Regions from separate parts of the Clostridium sp. BNL1100 genome, predicted to be linked through region 2. Evidence: riboswitches for the same ligand, from Rfam matches in the RefSeq annotation. Region 2 holds a riboswitch; the other holds the start of a gene.
The links. A riboswitch is a leader RNA that binds a small molecule or an ion and turns the genes downstream of it on or off. The one in region 2 is predicted to bind FMN.
Positions count from the first base shown of each region.

Region 1 (7,919 bases), 1.8 Mb from region 2:
TACTTGAGGTACTCAAGAGTGTACCCCAAGTATGAGCAAATATGCCGTTGAGAATATAGGGCTCGAAACGGACTACGGTATTGAGCAGGTGTTGGGTTTGCAAATTTCACATATGATAAAGATAGTCTGGCGGCGAGAATATCCAGCGGCTCATATATTACCGATGCAATGGTAATTCCTTGATGATATACTGAATCACCAGGCTATGAAAATATGTGATTGCTTAGGTATTGTCAACGATATAGGACGCAGATGGGAGTAATTTATCTGGAAGCCCTATTAAAGTACTACAGCTGTTCTACTTTATAGCCTTTTTCCTTAAGCATATTGATAACACCATTCTTTCCTGCCAGCATCGAAATGTCAGCTACGGCAAAATATTTACCACCGGATTTTAAATTTTTAATAATGCATTCATAGGTTTTTTGGGTTACTGTTGTTCGAAAGGCCTTGTCAAATGAATATAGCTCGCTAAGGCCCTCGATGTTACCTTCTTTCCATAACGCCGTTGCATTTTTTACAGTTTCAGACTCCTTTTCTACAACGTTAATTGTATTCTCAAGTAGTGAACCTTGAAGAGAGTATGACATTGAGCTAAGCCTGCTTAGCTGTAAATCAGGAGATTCAATTTCAACTATTGACTTTCCGTCTTTCTTTGCCTTTGCTACAAAATATGAGGAAACAGGGTTTTGTAAAAAATTTTGTGAGTTGCTAATTGCAAGACTAGAAATTAGGTTTTCTATTACCCAGGGCATAAAATTCTTGTAAGCAGCAAGTGATTTCTTATTTTGAGTATACTTTTTTATAAGGTTGTCTGCTTTGGTATACTGTTCCTTTGTTAACACCTTATCTATGGTTGTTTTTGATAGCAGCCCATATTTTAATAGGGCTGTTACGGTTTGGTCCTGTGTAGTTTTTGTCATATCAGTTTCTACAATTATTTTTGAACATTCACTGTATACCTTTTCGAGTTGTGCATTTAAAGGGAATATGCTTTTGTCTGTAATTGATAATGATCCCACAAGGTATGTAATATTTCTTTCCGAGGTATCATTTTGATTTGTAACTTTCCACATGCTTATATGGTTATTCTCGGCAGGAAGGGCTTCAGTAGAAGCTGAAGATGCCAAAGTAAGGCATATAATAAGTATTAAGGTAATAAAGGGTAGTAATCTTCTCATTGAAAACCTCCGGATTATATTAATTTATTAAATACTACTAACTATATTAAGATATAAGTAGATTAATGTTGATATATTACAATTATTTTAATATTATAGTAATATATACCAAACACTGGGGTGATTAATTGAACTTTAAAAGACTGGAAAGAATACTTCTGACCTCTTTATTAATATTATCACTATGCTGCTGCAGTAATACTACACCTAATACACATAAGGCTCCAAACAACACTCATATTTCCACAGACAGCGGAAATAATTCAGGAGTAATGGCAATATACGACAAAGAAAAATCAATCAAGGAAAATATAATTGCATATATAAAAAAGATGACACTGGAGGAAAAAGTAGGTCAGATGATTATGGCGGAAAAGGACTTTATTACCGCTCAGGATGTTAAAACCTACTCAATAGGGTCTGTTTTTGCCCAAGGGGGTTCAGCTCCGGAAGAAAATAACCCGGATGGTTGGAGAAAAATGATATGTACATATAAAAATGCGGCTAAAGAGTCAAGGTTATCGATACCTCTCTTATTTGCCGTAGATGCCGTTCATGGTAACAACAACATGAAGGATACCGTTATATATCCTCACAATATTGCCTTGGGAGCTACTCGTAACGGGAAACTTGCAAGGGAAATTGGAGCAGCCGTGGCAGATGAATTAAATTCAATAGGCGTTGATTGGACATTTTCCCCGTGTGTTGCAGTAAGCAACGATATAAGATGGGGGAGGGATTATGAGTGTTTCAGTGAGACCTCAGATCTTGTGACTATGATGTCAACTCCTTTTATAACAGCTCTTCAGGAAAAGGGCATAATTGCATGTGCAAAGCATTACGTGGCAGACGGAGCAGTTGAATTTGGCTCAGGCATGAATGGACTGCTTGATCGTGGAAATACCAATATCAGCACAGAGGAACTTAAAGATAAATATATATCTGTATATAAAGATGCAGTTAAAGCCGGCGTTAAATCAATTATGGTCTCATACAGCAGTGTAAAGGGTAGGAAAAATCACTCTGAAAGAGACCTTATAGAATACAAACTTAAGCAGGATATTGGCTTTCAGGGAGTAGTAATCAGTGACTATGAGGGTGTTGAATATCTGGATGGCAACAGCCTTTATGTAAAAATAGCAAATGCTGTGAATGCCGGAATAGACGTATTAATGGAAGGGAAACGGTGGAAGGAGTCCTATAAATGTTTACTGGAGGCAGCAAGTGAGAAGCGGCAGGATATAAATATGGATAGGATAGATGAAGCAGTTTTCAGGATACTAAGAGTAAAAATGGAGTCAGACAAATTTGACGAAAAAGGTGATAGGACAAATAAAGATTATGATATCAGGCAGAATTCCAATATTCAAATTGCGGAACAGGCTGTGAAGGAATCATTGGTTCTTCTGAAAAATAAAAAGAACATACTTCCTCTCAAAAAATCAGCAAAAGTTGCAGTTGTTGGACCAGCCTCAAATAATATAGGTGTACAATGCGGCGGTTGGACAAAGACATGGCAAGGTGGATTGGATGTCGGAGATAAGAGATGGATGGGCGGTACAACTATTCTGGATGGATTTAAGGAAATGGCAGATGAAGGAAGAGGTGTTATAATCACCGATCCTGCAAAAATAAAGGATGCGGATGTGGTTGTCGCAGTTTTAGGAGAACACCCTTATGCTGAAGGAAGAGGCGATGAAAAAACGCTGGGATTAAGCGAAGGGCTGGCTTTTAGTGAAAATGCCCATACACTGAAAATTGCATATGAATCAAAGAAACCCGTAGTTGTCATTATTGTATCGGGGAGACCGAGGATAATCACAAGTGAGATTAATAAATGGGATGCCCTGGTTGAGGCATGGTTACCCGGCACAGAAGGAGGGGCGGTTGCACCGGTTATTTACGGAGATAACTGCAATTTCAAAGGACGACTACCTGTGAGTTGGCCTAAATCAGCTGAACAACTTCCCATTACAATTGAAAAGTTGGATAACAATGAAGAATATGATGCTCTTTTTCAATACGGATTTAGTTTAAAATATTCAAATTAACCCACTTTTCCACACTTATGTGAACTATCAAATTTAAATTATGCACAGATTTATGCACATTATCCACATATATAATGCAATATTAAAAAGTATGTAAAAAACGTGGGAAATCCTTGGTCCCCATGAGGTTTTATAATTATTCACAGTTTTTTGTAAACAGTATCACATATCCACATGTTATAATTAACAAGTAATTCAGAAGTTATCAACAGCTTTTAGAGTATTTTGTTGAAAAAATAAAAAGCGAGGAATTTTCTCTCGCTTTTTACAATATAATATAACGTTATAATTCTTCTTCGTCAGTTTCTTCATCATCAAGAATATCATCTTCAGCTATAAGTTTCTTGTCATTGTCATCCAAACGTTCCAGATAGTCATCAATAAGATATGAAGCATCATTTTTTGTCATGGTTTCAAAGTTCATATCACTGATATCTTCATTTAACTGCTCTGCCAACTCTTTGATATACTCAATTTGCTGAGTTGTAGCCAATTCTACCATAGATTTAACATGTTGGTCACATTTTTTGTTTGTGCAATTCCCGCTAATCTTCAAAGAGCCGCATTTATTACAAAATTCCATACCAATATCACCCCGCAATTATTGCATTAGCAAATTAAAATTAATTGGCATATGATGCCCATGTGACACTGTCACAATATGATGTTAATATTATAATACGTGCTAATTATTTTAATGTAAATATGTAATTCCTAATATTTTATATTTTTGATAACATATATCATAATAGCTATAACAAATAATTGCAATCATTTCCTGATTTTTGGTGTGATAGTCTCCGGATAGCCTTATTTCAGGGCTATCTGGGATAACAGTCTGCCGGCAGATTTGTACAATAATAAGGCGATAACTGAGTTAATACCTGCTTTCATTAAATTAAAAGGAAGCAGAGCCGGAACAATCATTTTAATTACAGCATCAACCGGAGTTCCTGCAAACAAAGGATAAAAGATCATGTTCATGGGTATCATCAGTGCAGTCATTGCAAGACTTCCTAGAATTAAACCGATAACAGCACTTTTAAGAGTTTTTTTCTTTAAATAAACTATAGAAGCGGTACTTACCAGAGCTGACGTAGCAACAATATGCATAACGCAGCCTATCCATCCGCCGCCGGTATTAACTGCCAGTGTTTGAACAAGAGCTGTTACAATAGTAAGGATAACGCCTTCAACAGGCCCAAAGATAAATCCTCCTATAATAATGGCTACGTCTGCCGCATCGTACACAAGGAACGGTGCACCGGGAAATGGAAATTTCAGAGGAGATATTATAAGAATTACCGAAATTGCTACCAATACACCCATTGTTGTCATTTTTCTGATTCTACTGCTATTCATTGAGATTTGCCCCCTTATGGTAATGTAAATAAAAGTAAATTAAAAAGCCCTGCGAATAATAATCCACAGAGCTTAACCAAATAACAAATTAGTGTTGTTTAATGTTCTTCTTTCATCCAGACTGTACTGTCGGCCATGGAATCACACCATGTCTGCAAAACGCTCGCGGGCTAATACAAAATAGTACATTACCGCCGGTAGGGAATCACACCCTGCCCTGAAGATATTATGAAGTTTTTAATCATAGCTATGTTAAAACTATAACATAAAATACAAGGATAATCAATGCATTGGATTAAAAGGGTATAAATGGAAACATTTGTTGCGATAAAATTAAAATATGTGGTAAAATATATTTGAATAAAGTACATATGGAGGAAATCTATGAAAGTACGAAAGGCGATAATACCTGCTGCCGGTCTTGGAACCAGATTTTTACCTGCAACCAAGGCACAACCTAAGGAAATGATACCTATAGTCGACAAACCTACTATACAATACATTGTTGAAGAAGCAGTTGCTGCGGGGATAGAGGATATACTTATTATCTCCGGAAGAAATAAAAGAGCAATTGAAGACCATTTTGATAAATCTTACGAATTGGAAGAGGAGCTCCATAGAAAAGGAAAACAGGAGCTGTTGAGTGTTGTACAGGAGATTTCAAATATTGCAAATATACACTACATAAGACAGAAGGAAGCAAAAGGCCTCGGACATGCTATTTATTGTGCTAAATCGTTTATCGGCAATGAGCCTTTTGCTGTCATGCTGGGTGACGATATAGTGGATTCTCCGGTACCATGTATTAAGCAGTTGATGGATGTATATAACGAATACCAGACTACTATCCTGGGAGTTCAAAAAGTACCCCTTCAGGATGTAACAAAATATGGTGTTATCGGTGGAACACAGATAGATGAAAGAGTATATAAGGTAAAAGGATTGGTTGAGAAACCGGAGGTTGAGCAGGCACCATCAAATATAGCTATACTGGGTAGGTATATTATTTCTCCCAGAATTTTTGAGTTCCTTCAAACTGCTACACCGGGTAAGAATGGTGAAATTTGGCTCACAGACGCATTGCAGAATTTGATGGAGCAGGAAGCAATGTATGCTTTTGATTTTGAAGGCGACAGGTATGATGTAGGCGACAGAATAGGATTTTTAAAGGCTACGGTAGAATTTGCTCTAAAAAGAGATGAATTAAAGGATGATTTTACAGCTTTCTTGAAACACAAAATGGATCAGCTTCCTGAATAACAATGTATTATCAAAAAAAGAGAAAATAAAAACCGGAAACATTAAAGCGTTTAGCTTTTGTTGCTTCCGGTTTTATTTTTATGTCTTAATTAAATGATTTGAACTGGTATGTTACCGATGTTCCCTTAACTTTTACAACGGCATACTTTGCAGCGCCCTTGTTGCTGTCACTGAAGCCATAGGAATCAAAGCCTGCGGTGACTACATATTTAACACCTTTGTCCATATAACTTGAATTGGAATTTCCTTTATAGAATACCCATACATTCTTTCCTGTTTTCTTTTTAAAATCTGTAAGTGTGTCTTTTAGAAGCTGTCCTTCTTTTGTATCATTAAATTTCAAAGGATCTTCCTTGAGAAATACAAATACGTTTTTGCCGTTAAAGGAATCGAGTTGATTAATAAACCATAACCACTCATTTGTGTTTGTTACACGTAAGCCGCCTTTGGCAGTATTCAGTTGAATAAGTCGGTTACCGTTAATATCCAATGACTTATAGCTTGCTGTGGTACTCAACTGTGGAACCTTTATACTGCTTCTTGTAAGCCCGTCATTTGAGCCAACCAGTACAGAGACATCTACAGAACTGCTTACTCGTCCTGCCAATTTGTTAAGCATATCAACCTGTGTCTTGTTGGATGAAGTATATGCTGTTGACTGACCAAATACTGAAAAGGTCATTGAATCGGCGCCTAATACAGAACTATCCTTATAATTATCATCTTTTGGTACCGTTGTTTTTGGAACCTTTGACATATCAACATCAGGATAGCCTGTGTAAACCATTGTCAAGTTATCAAAATAAACTGTTCCTGAAGACTTTCCATTTTTAGGCTGGACAGCAAATACATTTGTTACTTTTTTAGGTGTGTTCAAATCATCCAGAGATACTTCAAGGTACTTCCATCCTGTCCAGGTGATTCCTTTTGCAAAATACTCACTACTGTAGTTTCCTTTAGAATCGTGGACAGTAGCCCCTATCCAAATTGGTTTTTTGGCTGAACTGTAAACCCACATACCAAGTTTTGAGGTGGTGGATTCCAATGTATAGCCTCCATTTGGCAGATTCAGATATGCTGTTTTGTTTACACTTAAGTCAGTGGAAAAATCATATGTGATTTTTGCGGAGTATTTTGCTGACTTATATACGTTAGATGCTAAACTATAAGATGCCTTAGCCGATTTTGGCGAGGTTGTCAGTTTTATTCCTGTTGAATTAAAGTCTTGAATAATTTTAGTTAAACCCGACATACGAATAGATACTGGACATGAAACAACTGCTGAACCTACAGTAGCAGCTACATAGCCTGTTCCTCCGCTTTTACTTGCAGTAAATACGTTTGATGAGGAAACTTTACCTACATTTCCGCCTGTGCTCCATTTAATGTTTGCAGGGGGAATACTTGCGGTATACCCGTTTTTATCCCATCCTTTAACGGAAAATGTAACCGAACTTCCGGGATTAATGTTAAGTGTGTCATGATTGAGTTCAAGTCTGGTTGGTGACTCTAATACAGTAATAGGACATGTTCCTACTACATGGTCACCTATTTTTGCTGTAACCACGGCTTCTCCTGCTGTGGTAGGATATAGTACATTGCTTTTAAAAGTACCCTTCACGCCCGATACAGACCATTTTATATCATTTGTATTAATGTTAACAGGATTCATGTACTTATCCATGCCCCTTGCTGTAAAAGCTCTGGAGGTGTTAACAAATACTTGATCCTCATATGAGGTTACGTAAAGAGAATCCACAGGCCCTTGGGGTGCTACCGAGAAAATTCCCAGAGATGCGCCTACTCCTCTTTGTGAACCGTCTGAAGGCCTATTTTGAACGCTTAAGCCTGTTGTGCCCTGTTCTCTGGATACCAGTGTAGTCGAGCCGCCTCCGTCCAGATTCAATGCATTAGCACAGCCAAGTTCGTGCATATACGATGCAAGCTCTGCTTGTGTCATTCCTATACTGGCACTGGATTTTCCGTCAACAGCTGCAATAATCAGGGTTTTCCCATCTTTTGATGTTCCTATTGCGGTTCTTGGCGCCCTTGTACTCGGTGACAC
Region 1 is NC_016791.1:4,485,386-4,493,304, reverse strand. Features, by position in the region: gene CLO1100_RS19395 (TraB/GumN family protein) at 288-1,181, opposite strand; gene CLO1100_RS19390 (glycoside hydrolase family 3 protein) at 1,310-3,232, shown strand; gene CLO1100_RS19385 (hypothetical protein) at 3,516-3,815, opposite strand; gene CLO1100_RS19380 (ECF transporter S component) at 4,043-4,594, opposite strand; FMN riboswitch at 4,695-4,823, opposite strand; gene galU (UTP--glucose-1-phosphate uridylyltransferase GalU) at 4,979-5,854, shown strand; gene CLO1100_RS19370 (phosphodiester glycosidase family protein) at 5,940-7,919, opposite strand, start outside.
Region 1: linked by a shared signal. The riboswitch ahead of CLO1100_RS19380 (ECF transporter S component) and the one ahead of ribD (bifunctional diaminohydroxyphosphoribosylaminopyrimidine deaminase/5-amino-6-(5-phosphoribosylamino)uracil reductase RibD) in region 2 are both predicted to bind FMN.

Region 2 (7,919 bases):
CAGCTTTTTTAATCAACTTTTCATTTTTTCTGCGATACTCAATGAGATCTGCTACAGTTATTATCTTTAAACCATGCTTTTGGGAGAATTCCATTAATTGAGGAACCCTTGCCATCCTTCCATCATCATTCATTATTTCACATATTACTCCCGCCGGATGCAGTCCGGCCATTCGAGCCAGGTCAACTGCAGCTTCAGTATGTCCGGTGCGTTTGAGAACTCCTCCGTCTCTTGCCGTAAGGGGAAATACATGCCCCGGCTTTTTGAAATCTCCCGGACGTGCATTCTTATTTGTAAGTTCAATTATTGTATGTGCTCTTTCAAAGGCCGAAATACCTGTTGTTGAATCCTTGTGGTCTACAGTTATCGTAAATGCCGTACCGAGACGTTCCTCATTGTGACTTACCATGGGGAAAAGTTCCAGTTCTTGTGCTCTCTCTGATGTCAGCGGAACACATATCATACCCTTGCCGTAGGTAGCCATGAAATTTATACTTTCCGGGGTAGCCTTTTCGGCGGCCATAAGGAGGTCACCCTCGTTTTCCCTGTCTTCATCATCTACCACTACAATAATTTTGCCTTGGCGGATATCCTCTATTGCTTCTTCTATTGTACTAAAATTCATGAAATTCACTCCCTTTTTGATTTTTATTGTTACATAAACCCGTGTTCCCTGAGAAATTCAGCTGACAAATCCTTTTTGGAAGATTGTGATTCCAAGGGTTCGCCTTTTAACATCTTTTCTACGTACTTCCCTATAATGTCACATTCTATATTTACTCTGTCGCCTATACTTTTAGAGCCAAGTATGGTGAATCCCCGGGTCAGCGGTATAAGGGAAACCGTGAAGGTATTTGTACTTAGCTCCGCTATGGTAAGACTTGTACCGTCCAGAGCCACCGAACCTTTTTGAACAATATATTTCATAATTTGTTCAGGTGCAGTAATTGTAATAAGAACTGCATTATCCTCTTTCTTTAACCCGGTAATAGTCCCCGTTCCATCAATATGACCGCTGACTATATGTCCTCCCAGCCTGTCAGCAAGTCTTAATGCCCTCTCCAGATTTACCTTTCCGCCGGGCTTCAGCTTTTCAAGCCCTGTTTTCCTCATGGTTTCCGGCATTACATCAGCCGTGAACCAGTTTCCTCCTAATTCAGTAACAGTAAGGCATATGCCGTTTACAGCTATGCTGTCTCCTTTAACAGTACCTTCAATTACAGTCGTACACTCTATGGAAAGCTTAATTGAGCTGCTGCCATATACAATGTTTTTAACACTTCCCATTTCTTCAACAATTCCCGTAAACACGCCTGTCACCTCCCAAATCGCTATTTGTCTGCAATATATCCCTCAATAAGTACATCCCTGTCAAATTTTTCGACTCTGATATCCGACAGAGCTATTGCATCCTTCATTTTATCTATTCCATTCCCTCCTACAGGCGTTACAGCCGAACTTCCGCCTATTATTTTGGGTGAAATAAAGGACATTACCTTATTCACTATTCCTGCCTCCAGTGCTGAAAAGTTAAGGGTACCTCCTCCTTCCAAAAGAACACTGTCAATTTCAAGCTTGTACAATTCCTTCATAAGCTCCCTGAGATTCACCTTACCATTTTTCTCAGCGGTTTTTATAATCCTTACCCCACGGGATAAAAGCTGAGTTTCCTTGTCTTTATTAATTTTATCTGTAGTTGCAAGTATAAGTCCTGCCTTTGAATCACAATAAATAACCTTGCTATCCATTGGAATCCTTCCACAACTGTCAACTACGATACGGACAGGGTCAATGCCATCTCCAGAGGACGGTCTTGCAGTCAATGAGGGATTATCATTTATTATTGTGTTTACGCCTACCATAATTGACGATACTCTATTACGTATTTTATGGACATACTCTCTTGAGGGTTCACCGCTTATCCATTTGGAGTCGCCTGTAACCGATGCAATTTTACCGTCTAAGGTCATTGCCGTTTTCATAATTACAAATGGAAGTCGTTTTGTTATATAGTGTATAAATATTTCATTCAGCCTTTTTGCCTCTTCCTCAAGAACTCCCACTATGACATTAATATTGGCATCTTTTAGTATTTGTATGCCCTTTCCTGCTACCTTGGGGTTTGGGTCCACCATGGCTACAACTACTTCCTTGATTCCAGACTCTACAATCGCTTTTGCACACGGAGGCGTCCTTCCGTAATGGGAGCACGGCTCAAGATTTACATAAATAGTAGCGCCTGAAATATCAGTGGTAGCATTTTGAAAAGCACAAACTTCGGCATGGGCACACCCTAAGGCTTCATGGAAACCTTCAGAGATTATTTCGCCATCCTTTACTATAACAGCTCCAACCAATGGATTCGGGTTTGTTCTCCCCCACCCCCCTTTTGCAATTTCCAATGCCCTTTTCATATAAAACTCATGTATATTCATTTTGTTCTCCTTGCTTTTATTTCCTTAAAACGCAAAAATCCCCAGAGGTAGACAACCCCCGGGGACAAAATAGCAAAATTAAATACACTATCTTTCATCCAGACTGTACTGTCGGCTCCGGAGTTTGACCGGATCTGCTTTCGCTCGCGGGCTTATAGCTTGTGCTATCTACCGCCGGTAAGGATTTTCACCTATCCCTGAAGTGTCATTATTATTATTAACATATTTTATTAAAGTAAACTATAACAGTATTGGATGTTTTAGTCAAGGTGTAGTTAAAAAAACCCGAAGGCCGATAGTCCTTCGGGTTTTTCTACTTTCTTTGGCTTATTGATTAATAAGCTCTGACTTTTGTAGGAGTTTACGCACTATTACTGCGGTTTCAGCCCTTGTAATATCAGATTTTGGTGCAACCATATTATTTCCTCTTCCGGTTACAATTCCGGATTTTACACAGGCTGCAATTCCTGTTATGGCATAGCCGGAAGCAATTTCAGAGTCTTTGAATCCTGATAGAATACTTGCTTGCTCATCCTGTGTTAATTCAATGTTTAAGCCTGTTATATCCATTGCTTTTGCGATTATTGTCATTGCCTGTTCACGTGATATTCTGTCCATAGGACCGAATTTTCCGTAGCCATAGCCGGAAATAATTCCGTACTCGCTTGCAATGGAGACTGCGTCATAATACCATGTACCCTTTGCCACATCATTAAATGTGTCTTTTCCTGTTCCGGTACACATCAAACCAAGGCCCTTTACAACGATTGTAGCAAATTCAGCTCTTGTAATATCTCTTTGTGGTGCAAATTTTCCATTGCCCACACCGCTGATTATAAGCCTTGAGCCCATATCATTAACAGCAGCCTTTGCCCAATGGTTTTCTACATCATCAAATGTTTTCGGACTCCAGATTACTGAATATGTACTATTTGTAATGCTGTTTATTTTTGCATAATATCTGTTGTCTATTTTATTTATCACCGTTGGTACATGAGAGAATGATCCATCTGCGTTAAGCACAATTCCGGTAGTAATCTTGTTTGGGTCTATTCCGTCCGGTATTGCAACCATTCTTTCAACATATGCGTTAAATCTGGTAACATCTATAGTTTTGTCACCATTTGAACATGTAATATCAAAGTCTACAGGCTTCACCATGACTTGATAGTTGTTAGTTTTAGCCGTAGTTTCTACGGTCTTTACTGCACTGTCCGGAGATGCCGAAATTTTTATTTCTACATTGATATCCTTTAATTCTACTTGTTTTCCTATCTTTTCACTTACATTATCTATATTGATTTGTGAAGCCTGTATAGTATAGGTTACATTATCTGTTTGAATTTTCAGAACAGAATTCTTTGTTTCCATATATTTTACAGTCTGTCCGGTCAATTGACTTACGACGATATCTGAACTATTTCTCACAGGAATTGTAACAACTGCATTGTTACCTTCTTGTTCTATTTTCTGTTCTACTTTTTTATCATCAACCGTAAGTGTTAATACTGATTTACCATTTTGTTCAGATTTTGTTGCCGTTGCAGCAGTTTCAACCTTACCGTTAACTAATATCTCAACCCCTGTATCACTCGGTGTTGGAGTTGCAGGTGTTGAAGGTGTTCCTGTTGAATCACCACCCCCGCTTGAAGGTGCTGAAGGTGTTACCTGATTAGATGGTGCCGACTCATTACCCTCTCCAGCCGCATTTACAGCCTTTACGGTAAAGGTATAGGTTGTACCATTGGTAAGACCTGTAACTATTATTGAATTTGTATTTCCAGTTGCTGTAATACTACCCGGAGTTGATGTTACGATATATCCTGTAATAGGGCTTCCTCCGTCAGATGCAGGAGCATTAAAAGTGACTGTCGCCTGTGCGTTGCCCGCAACTGCTTTAACAGTTTGTGGTACACCGGGTACGGTGTATAAAGCAGGTACATTATTTACAACATCCTGAAGTCCAAATGTTGCCAGTACTCCTGTATCTGCGGAAATTATACTTCCGGTTGCATAGGATATCTTAACAATCTGACCGTTTACAACAGGAGTTGCAAGAGTAAACTCCAATGTTGAATCAAAATCTGCGTTGGCAATTGATGTAACTACCGCCGGACTCCCGTCAACAGTTACAGTAAACTGACCTTGTCTTCCATCAGGCCTTGCCATCATGGTTTTATCAAAAACCGCAATTACTTTTGAACCAGATGTGTCTGTAGCGGCACTTTGAAATACAGGTGCAGCTGCCGGAACATTGGCTCCGATTACCTCTGTATCCATTGATGAGTTCCCATGCTTATCTGTAAGTTTTACTGATACTACACGGTTTCCGTTTCCTGCATTGATTGATTTAAAAAGTAAATGGTTTACCAGTTTACGAACATATTCATTTGTAGCGTTACTATTAAATGTTACAGTAAACAATGTATTACCTGATACCAGATATTTTGCGGTATTAGCACCTGCAGCTGCAGGTACAGACATTGTTCCGATAGATACCCCGGCTGCGGTAACATCAGTACCTGAGAAAGCTATTATGGGAGCTAATGTTGAATTTTCAAAAACCCCTAATTGGTCGTTCTCAGTTGCATTCCATTCTAATTTTACTTCCATTTTTCCGCCATCCCAGTCCTGATCACCATCACGATCATTTACAACTGCTCCGGCGCCAAACCAGCAATCGAATCCGCTTCCCAAATTATAAACATTTATATTATTATTCAGATCAATAACAGGTGCTGAATTGGATGGAGATATTTCTCCATTTGTTCCTACGTTGTTAGTTTTTGACAACAAGTTATCTATAAGGTCTATAGGATTTGAATTGAACATAATTCTTGTATCATCATCAAAACCGTCCCCATCAAAGTCACCATATGATGCCCCCTCTAAAACACTTTCTGAAAAAACCTGAGAGACTAAAACGCCATCATTTTGCAAAAGTAGTTTATCACCATACTTTAAATCCCATATTACAGTTCTCGACGCATTATCAGCTGAATCCACTATAAATGTATTCTGACCACCCAGACCAAAGAGGTTGTTATTTCCTGCACCTCCGTTAATTGTGTCGTTTCCGGCACCAAAGGTTGGATTGTTTAACAAAAGTGTCCTAAGTACTGATTCTGTAAAATAACCACGTACACTGCCTGTAGTGTCATTATATGTATGTTGGTTGGTATCTCCGTTTGCTCCGGTTAGTCCATTTGCATTATTGGCCCCTGCTCCTCCTGCGGCTCCTCCGAATCCTGCTCCACCACCTCCTGCGTATACAGAAGGTGCACCACCGGCACCAGGAACCCCATTTTCATTAGATGTTGTACTTGCCCCACCGGTTCCACCGTTTGTACCGCTTTGAATTCCTCCTGAATTACCTACTCCAGTGATAAGAGTTGCACCGGGGATACATGCTCCGCTTCCTCCGGCTCCGCCGCCTCCGCCGCCAATTCCGCCGATTCCACCTGCAGGAGGCTGTCCAAATATACCGCCTGCACCTCCGGCACCTCCGCCTCCTATTCCTCCATTTCCGGGATACCACCCAAGATAGTCCTGTCCGTTAAAACCATCGCCAAATATGACGTCATCACCGTCTCCGCCATTGATTATGTCAGCTCCACCGCCACCAACTCCTCCTCTGGGGTTGATTGAACCGCCCACGCTTCTGCACCCGGCTCCACCGCCGCTGCCATCTCCAAATATAACGTCACTTCCTATGGTCCCGTTAATTGTATCGTTATCCCCTCCGCCGTTACCTCCGGCACCCCCGGCAAAATTACTGCCACTGGCTCCTCCGCCTCCGCCTCCACTTCCATCACCTATAATATATTGACCTGGAGCAGATGCTGCATTTGCATTAAAAGGTACAACTAAGGTTGAGAGTGCCATAACCGCTGATAATGCAACGCTTAAAAATTTGGCTTTCCGATTGTGCATGTAATAGTCCTCCTTTTGGTGTGTATATTTCATAGCTTGTCAGTTGCCCCTCTTGCCTAATTACATGCATTAGAGTACAACTTAATTCCCATATACTTCTTCAATGGAAGGTTATGTAGATTTATTACTTATTACATTATCATTGCCATATATTTGTAATAAGTTTACATAATTTGCATCGACGAATGATATTATATTATAGAATATTTTAATAGTCTACATAATATCATGATAATTTTGTACAAAAAGCAAAACAATTTTAGAGATACACAATTTTACCTCTTTACAAGAACATTTGTTCGGATTTATAATGATTATACGAACAAACGTTCTGACTGGAGTGACCTTATGGATAGAGTAATTTTACACTGTGACCTGAATAATTTTTACGCTTCTGTTGAATGTCTGTACAATCCACAGTATAGGGATTATCCTTTAGCAGTATGCGGAAGCCAGGATTTGCGTCACGGAATTGTCCTGGCTAAAAATTATATTGCGAAAAAGTTTGGAATAAAAACAGGCGAGGCTATCTGGCAAGCAAAACAAAAGTGTCCCAATCTCGTTGTTGTTAATCCCAATTATGCTTTATACCTGAGATTTTCAAAGGAAGCCAGAGAAATTTATTCGAGATATTCCAACCTTGTTGAGAGTTTTGGCATAGATGAATGCTGGATTGACGTTTCCGAAAGCACCAAGCTCTTCGGAGATGGAGAAAAGATTGCAAATGAAATACGTGAACTTATTAAAACAGAGCTTGGTGTTACTGCTTCAGTAGGAGTGAGTTTTAATAAGATATTTGCAAAGCTTGGGTCTGATTTAAAAAAGCCTAATGCTACTACTGTTATTAATCAAAATAATTTTAAGGAAATGGTTTGGAAATTAAATGTTGGCGAATTGCTTTATGTGGGCAGGTCAACCCGTAGGAAACTTAATCAGGTCGGCATAATGACTATCGGAGACCTTGCAGGGACGCCTCTTTCTTTCACTAAAAGATATCTTGGAAAATGGGGAGAAACTCTCTGGAATTTTGCTAATGGCATGGACTATTCCGAAGTAACTGCAACAGATTACCAAGAAACTATAAAAGGCATAGGAAACAGCATGACAACCGCAAGAGACCTTGTAAACACAGAGGATGTTAAACTTACTTTTACTGTGCTGGCTGAAAGTGTTGCGGAAAGGCTTAGAAAACATAATTTAAAGGGTTCTACAATACAGATTTCTATTCGTGATAATGAGCTTGCATCAATTGAACGACAAGCAAAGCTCCCGGTTCCCAGCTATATATCCGGTGAAATTTCACGTAAAGCAATGGATATTTTTAATGCAAATTGGAATTGGCATAAGCCTATACGTTCTCTTGGTATACGTTCAACTGATTTGGTTACAGCGGATACTCATACCCAGCTTTCCTTTTTTGAGGATTATAATAAACGTCCACAATTGGAAACTCTGGAATTTAGTATTGATACTATTCGTAAAAGGTTTGGCCATTACTCTGTTCAAAGGGCAATTTTGCTTAAAGATAGTGCTCTTAACGCCAACCCAGTT
Region 2 is NC_016791.1:2,696,988-2,704,906, forward strand. Features, by position in the region: gene CLO1100_RS11405 (bifunctional 3,4-dihydroxy-2-butanone-4-phosphate synthase/GTP cyclohydrolase II) at 1-625, opposite strand, end outside; gene CLO1100_RS11410 (riboflavin synthase) at 655-1,311, opposite strand; gene ribD (bifunctional diaminohydroxyphosphoribosylaminopyrimidine deaminase/5-amino-6-(5-phosphoribosylamino)uracil reductase RibD) at 1,332-2,435, opposite strand; FMN riboswitch at 2,518-2,643, opposite strand; gene CLO1100_RS21250 (S-layer homology domain-containing protein) at 2,763-6,368, opposite strand; gene dinB (DNA polymerase IV) at 6,717-7,919, shown strand, end outside.